DNA from 3 places in the Providencia sp. PROV200 genome. Region 1 is predicted to be linked to each of the others. Evidence: predicted binding sites of a transcription regulator. Region 1 holds the regulator's gene; each other region holds the start of a gene.
What was found. The regulator LexA, encoded in region 1, represses DNA repair genes until DNA is damaged. The targets are predictions, from matches to a motif close to TNCTGTATGTACATACAGNA.

Region 1 (2,280 bases):
ATTGTCGACTAGCGGGTCTGGCAGACCGATAGCTAAGCATTGATGCCGTAGCGTGAGGAGGTCAGACTTCGAATGATAAGGTAATACGTACAGAGTTGGCCTGTTGACATCAAGCTGCAACTCAGTGACGGGATCCGAAGGAATTAGTTTACTTTTTACCAATAATTTAAGTGGCAAATTCAACGTGTTGTAATATATTTTACGCCATAGTGACATAAATGATTATAGCCTCTTGTTAACAATGCTGCGCAATCATACCAGAAATACCTGGTTAGATCTGTTACTGACAATTCACTTTGACCGTAAAAATCGATTATTGTTTGTATTTTTTAAGGAATAAATATGGCGAGTCAAGTTAAGGGCTTCACGCGAGTGATTAAAGCTGCGGGGTATTCCCTTAAAGGTTTGAAGGCAGCTTGGGTTAATGAGGCCGCATTTAGGCAGGAATCCGTTGCGGCAATTATCGCAATTTTTATCGCATTTTATTTAGATATCAGTTACATAGATAGAATCCTGTTAGTAAGCTCAGTTGTGCTGGTGGCAATAGTCGAATTATTGAATAGCGCGGTAGAGGCTGTGGTTGATCGTATTGGTAGTGAATATCATGAGCTTTCAGGGAGAGCTAAAGATATTGGTTCTGCTGCGGTATTTGTGAGTATCGGTTTAGCTTTGTTCATTTGGGCGCTGGTATTATGGCAACGCTATTTCACTGGTTAAGGTGTTTGGTTACTTCATCGGGAAAAAGAGAGTAAATCGATAACAAATGCTTAAATTGAGCGATTTAACTGTTCCAAATCTTCATTTACCTGTATATACTCACAGCTTGACTGTATAAACAAACAGGGGAACGGAATGAAAGCACTGACGGCTCGACAACAGCAGGTTTACGATCTGGTGCGAGATCACATTTCGCAGACAGGTATGCCACCTACACGTGCTGAGATAGCAGCAAGCCTTGGTTTTCGTTCGCCTAATGCGGCAGAAGAACATTTAAAGGCCTTAGCACGCAAAGGGGTTATTGAAATTGTTTCAGGCGCATCCCGAGGTATTCGTCTGCTTCTTGAAGAAGAAACCGAAGATCAGGGGTTACCTCTGATTGGGCGTGTTGCCGCTGGCGAACCATTATTAGCGCAGGAACATATTGAGAGCCACTATCAAGTTGACCCTGAGCTGTTTAAACCACATGCAGATTTTTTATTGCGTGTGAACGGGATGTCCATGAAAGATATTGGTATTATGGATGGCGATTTATTAGCTGTGCATAAAACGCAAAATGTACACAACGGGCAAGTGGTTGTCGCTCGTATCGAAGATGAAGTTACGGTTAAACGTTTTAAGCAACAGGGTAACCGCGTTGAGTTAATAGCAGAAAACCCAGAATTCGAACCTATTGTTGTTGATTTACGCCAGCAAAACTTCACTATTGAAGGTTTAGCTGTTGGGGTTATCCGTAACAGTGATTGGTATTAATTTCCGTGAGTAGCCAAGCGTCATGGTAGGTTACACTCAGGAATGACTACGGCAGGCAGATTTCATTACTTTATTTTGAGGTCTGCCTGTTTTATTTCCTGTCTTATATTTTTTCTCTTCTCTCTGTATTCATCAAACTCTTTAGCAATACAGCAATTTATTTCTTTTTTGCTGTTATAGGTTGTTCGTGGTTATGATGACAATGCTCGTGATCTTGGCAGCTATTCACTTCGTCACAACTCTTACACAAGCCATGGTTTTCCACCACGGTATGTCTTAAGCGGAATTGGTGTTCGTCGGCTAAATTAATAATGGCAGCTTCTATTGTTGTACAGTCACTTTCCGTTACGCTTCCACAATGGTCGCAAATCAACATAACAGAAATATGGCTTGGGTTATCAAAATGATGGCAGACGACATAGCTGTTTGTTGATTCAATTTTATGGATAAAACCTTGCTCCATTAAAAACTCAAGGCCACGATAAACCGTAGGGGGTTTAGCTTGAGGTTCAATTTCACGTAGCAGGTCGAGTAAATCATAAGCGCTGATTGCACCATGTTGCTGTGCTATCAGGCGCAATACCGTTTCTCTTTGTGGTGTCAATCTGACGCCTCTTGACTGGCAAATATGTTCAGCCATCGCAAGAACTTTTTTTTCACTCATCTTTTCCATTTTACTGACCCACCCGTTGAAAAATGCAAATGTTTACTGTTCACAAGTTTATCACAGTTTCTTGAACTATAGAGAATCAAGAAATGAAAGCATTGCCATCAAAAAATTTTAACCTTGCTAAGTATTTTTTTGATTAA
Region 2 (2,280 bases), 1.3 Mb from region 1:
ATCCTTCAATATTGTTTTAATACTCACTCAAGTCATACGCTTGAGGTCAGTTTACTGATATCATTGCGCCTTCGTTAATAGATACGACATGAATGGAGTTTTGACATGTACCATAATCTTCCCATCCAATCAGTCATTTTTGATATGGATGGTTTACTGATCGACTCGGAACCTTTTTGGGCACAGGCTGAACTTGAGATTTTTTCACAATTGGGTGTCGACGTTTCAATTGCAGATACCCTGCCTGATACTTTAGGTTTACGTATTGACCATGTGGTGGAGCTTTGGTACCACGCCTCCCCTTGGCAAGGATGCAGCCAAGAAGAAGCCACACAACGTATCATTGACCGTGTTGTTGGCTTAGTTGAAGAAACTCGCCCTATTCTACCCGGAGTGCAGCATGCCATGGAACTTTGCCGTTCAATGGATTTAAAAATTGCGCTGGCTTCCGCCTCTCCTTTGTATATGTTGGAAAAAGTATTAAACCTTCTGGATATTCGTGACTATTTCTCTGCGGTTATTTCTGCGTCTGATTTACCTTTGAGTAAACCTCATCCTGAAGTTTATCTTAAAGCCGCAGCTGAGTTATCGACTAAACCCGTCAATTGCGTTTCATTAGAAGATTCATTTAACGGTATGATTTCTGCAAAGGCCGCCAGAATGCGTTCAATTGTAGTACCTGATAGCAAACATTTTAATGACCCGCGCTTTGGTTTAGCGGATATCAAATTGGCCTCACTGAATGACTTAAAAGCTGAACATTTACGTTAAAAATACTTTGTGTGCTTAATAAGTGTTCTCCCCTATCTAACTTAGGTAGGGGAATTATGTAAAATTATAAAATTCTTCCCTTATCTGCTAATAAATAAGAGTTTTTTTACCTTTCTACTACTATCATATTCTTTTCAAACACTTTATACTGCCAATCAACTGTATAGATAAACAGATGGTATTTTATCCACCATGACAGCTGAAGGGCATCTGCTTTTTTCCGTCGCCTCTTTGATAATGGCTCATAAACTTCAAATCACCCCAGAGATTGCTCATGGTGATTGGCTGCACATGGTTCCAGGCGTCTTATTAGGCGCATTATTGCCCGATATTGACCACCCTTCTTCAATTCCTGGACGACTACTGCGAATTTTTTCATTACCCATTTCCAAGTTGTGTGGGCACCGAGGGTTTACTCATAGCCTAGTTGCATGGTTTCTCTTGATGATTTCTTGTTATCAATGGCTACCTGCTGAATGGGCAATCCCAAATGATATTATTCAAGCCTTTTTATTGGGCTATATCAGTCATCTCGTCGCCGATATGCTCACTCCTTCTGGAGTACCATTACTATGGCCACTCCCCCAGCGTTTTTGTTTTCCCATGATCCGCGGTAAAAATAGCCAACGTGGAGAACGCTTTGTTGCCATTGTTTTGACTGTTTGTGCCTGCCTGTTACCTGCAGGTTATCAATTCGATTTTTATAGTCATATTGATGTGATTATAAAATATATTCATAATCAAATAGATATATATCTCCCCACATAAATTATAGTTTTGTAATATAATGTAAGTATGAATAATACTATCTTATTACTTTTTGGTATAAGAAATGTGTTTTATCAGCTGATAACATATAACCAGTTGTTTGAAGCAACTAAATCCTTATAACCAATAAGGACTAAAGGGCAAGTAACATACCTTATAAAAATATGATTTGGAGTTCGGAATGAATATTCCTTTAATTATTAATGTGCTCGGTTTTGTAGCACTACTAATACTGTTAGCAAAACTAGAGGCTAAAGGCTGGAGCCTATCTAAGAAAGTGTTAGTTGGCCTGGTTTTCGGTGTTGCCTATGGGGTAGTACTGCACCTCGTATATGGCAGTGGCCACCAAACGGTAAAAGACTCCATTCTGTGGTTTAATATTGTCGGAAATGGTTATGTGCAGCTATTACAAATGGTGATTATGCCATTGGTGTTTGCTTCAATACTAAGTGCAGTGGCAAGACTACATAAAGCGTCTTCGCTGGGTAAAATAAGCTTTTTAACAATTGGCACCTTGTTATTTACCACTGCTATTGCAGCGTTAGTAGGTATTTTAATTGCCAATGTATTCGGTTTAACTGCAGAAGGCTTAGTTCAAGGTCAATCCGAAACAGCACGTTTATCTGCAATAGAAAGCAACTATATTGGGAAAGTTTCCGACTTAACCGTACCTCAACTAATTTTATCGTTTATTCCCAAAAATCCATTTGCGGATTTAACGGGTGCAAACCCAACATCAAT
Region 3 (2,280 bases), 790 kb from region 1:
CCCAGTAAGTTCCATAAAACGTGAATAACTGTTCAACGATCTCAGTGTTGCCGAGGTAATGACAATATGAGGCACGTTACGCCATAACAAATGTTGTAACTGTTCACTTACTCGGATCCCTGCGCAATGCATAAAGAAACGCGATTGGTTTTTCTCATAACGCCGACTTAACCATTTTGACACAGGGGCACCTGAACTTTGCTCTAATGCCGCCAACCGCCAAAGTTTCGACATGTTTTCAAAGTACCCCATTGCCCTACTAGTCACAATAATGGAGCGATGTAAGCGGACAATATCTTGCTTCGCAGTTTGTTCCGTCAAATCATTTAAGATGGCTTCCGCCAGTCCCTGTAATGCATCAGTTTGCTTAAACAAGGCTTGACAGCTCAGTTGCATAGCTTCAGGCAATACTCCAAGCGGAAATAAATATTCAGTTTCTTTTGATGTCTCTGGTAATAATGCATTCGCTAATAATGAAAAATCGCGAAATGTTTCACGCAATTTTTCTGCGTGCTGCTGTAACCGCTCAGGATTAGCTAGCTTTGGTGGCTTCACGGGACGAAATTGCCCCATATATTGCCCAACATGCTGAATAAAGCTATCAAGCTGTGCCGTTAATTGCACTAACGTAATCTCGCCTTCCACTTCAAGGGCATCCCTCGCAACGTCTGGGACATGGTGGCCTTCATCAAGCACTAATAATAAATTTTTTGGGTCCGGCAAAACCGACTCACTCTCCATTGCAGCCATAACCAATGCATGGTTAGCAACCACCACATCGGCATCTTCGATTTCCCGCCTAGCAATAAAAAATGGACACCGCTGATAAAATTGGCAATTACGCCCCAGACAATTCATTTTATCAGTACTAACTTTACGCCATAAACTATCACTAAATGCACGTTTGTGGTGATCCCTTAACCCGTCCCATGCAAAGCTCTGAAAATCATGCCTCAGTTGCTGACAAATTGCCCGCTCTTCACTATTCGCTATTTCTGTTTTATCTTCCACCAATAACATTAAATCAATTTGTTCGCCTTCTGCTGCACAAATAGCTTCTAAATTGCGCGGACAAACATAACGAGCACGCCCAAATGCCCCCGTATATTTTAGATCAGGAATAATTTTGCTTAATAACGGTAAATCTTTACTATAAATTTGGTCTTGTAGCGCCACATTTGCCGTACTGACTACTAAGGTTTTGCCTTCTTCCCTACCAACGGCAATCCCCGGTATTAAATAAGATAGCGTTTTCCCCACCCCTGTAGGGGCCTCTATGACCAAATGGCGACCATCATCATCAGCTAGATTTTTTGCGACTTGCGCGATCATCTCCCGCTGTGGGGCTCGGGAAACAAACCCATCAATTTGTACGGACAACCCTTTATACCACTGAGTTATTTGTTCTTTAGTTTTCTTTGACAGGGACATAAATTGTGCAGGTGACCAAAGTTAAGATGAAAAATAACGAAGCCGACAACAGAACGAAATATGAAAAAGATGCTTTTGCCAACCGCTTCGCAAAACTACTGTATTAATACCCATTATACATAAAAATTGGGAAGCTTTTTGCAAAACGCCCATTATGCAACAGAAAAAATAGCTTTTAACTTGTTTGCAACACTCATCCGGTTATACTTTGAGTTCATATACTATTTGGGTTTTTATCACTAGGCAGGCTATAAAAAATGAAAAAGGTTGTTATCGCACTTTGCGCATTATGTGCTTTTGGTTCTGTAGGCGGTATTGTTTTAGCGGGTATGAACATTTATACACGTTCAACAACTCCCCTTGAACAAGGGCAGCCGCAATCCCCTTCAGCACTGCCAGCACCCAATCAAATTCAGTAATTTTAAAATAATTTATCAACCCAGGATGGAGATAGCTTATGTACAACGATTATTTCGTCACCCCACAATGGTTAAATTCACATCTATTTGATGACAATATCATTGTACTTGATGCTTCTTCTCCCCCACCGACAGCACCTTATGATTGCCGCCAACAATATTTAGCAGAGCATATTCCTAATGCTCAGTTCTTTCATCAAGATGAAATTGCAGACAAAAGCTGTGATTTGCCCCATATGCTGCCAAGTGCTAATGTTTTTAGCCAAGCAGTTAGTGCTATGGGTATTGGCAATGACACCCAAGTTATTATTTATTCGCAAAATAATTTATTTTCATCTCCAAGGGCATGGTGGACATTTACCACTATGGGCTGCAAAAACGTTAAAATTCTAGCTGGTGGCATCGATGCTTGGAAAGCGGCAGGCTTTGA

Region 2: a site for LexA is predicted at 929-948, ahead of M1E86_RS08020 (metal-dependent hydrolase). Genes of this name have one in related genera too.
Region 3: a site for LexA is predicted at 1,528-1,547, ahead of dinG (ATP-dependent DNA helicase DinG). Genes of this name have one in related genera too.

What each region holds. Positions count from the first base shown of each region.
Region 1 is NZ_CP096307.1:469,979-472,258, forward strand. It holds gene plsB (glycerol-3-phosphate 1-O-acyltransferase PlsB) at 1-216, opposite strand, end outside; gene M1E86_RS02075 (diacylglycerol kinase) at 343-717, shown strand; gene lexA (transcriptional repressor LexA) at 853-1,470, shown strand; gene zur (zinc uptake transcriptional repressor Zur) at 1,628-2,143, opposite strand.
Region 2 is NZ_CP096307.1:1,748,382-1,750,661, reverse strand. It holds gene hxpB (hexitol phosphatase HxpB) at 106-771, shown strand; gene M1E86_RS08020 (metal-dependent hydrolase) at 964-1,539, shown strand; gene M1E86_RS08015 (cation:dicarboxylate symporter family transporter) at 1,721-2,280, shown strand, end outside.
Region 3 is NZ_CP096307.1:1,255,446-1,257,725, reverse strand. It holds gene dinG (ATP-dependent DNA helicase DinG) at 1-1,431, opposite strand, end outside; gene M1E86_RS05585 (hypothetical protein) at 1,689-1,850, shown strand; gene sseA (3-mercaptopyruvate sulfurtransferase) at 1,889-2,280, shown strand, end outside.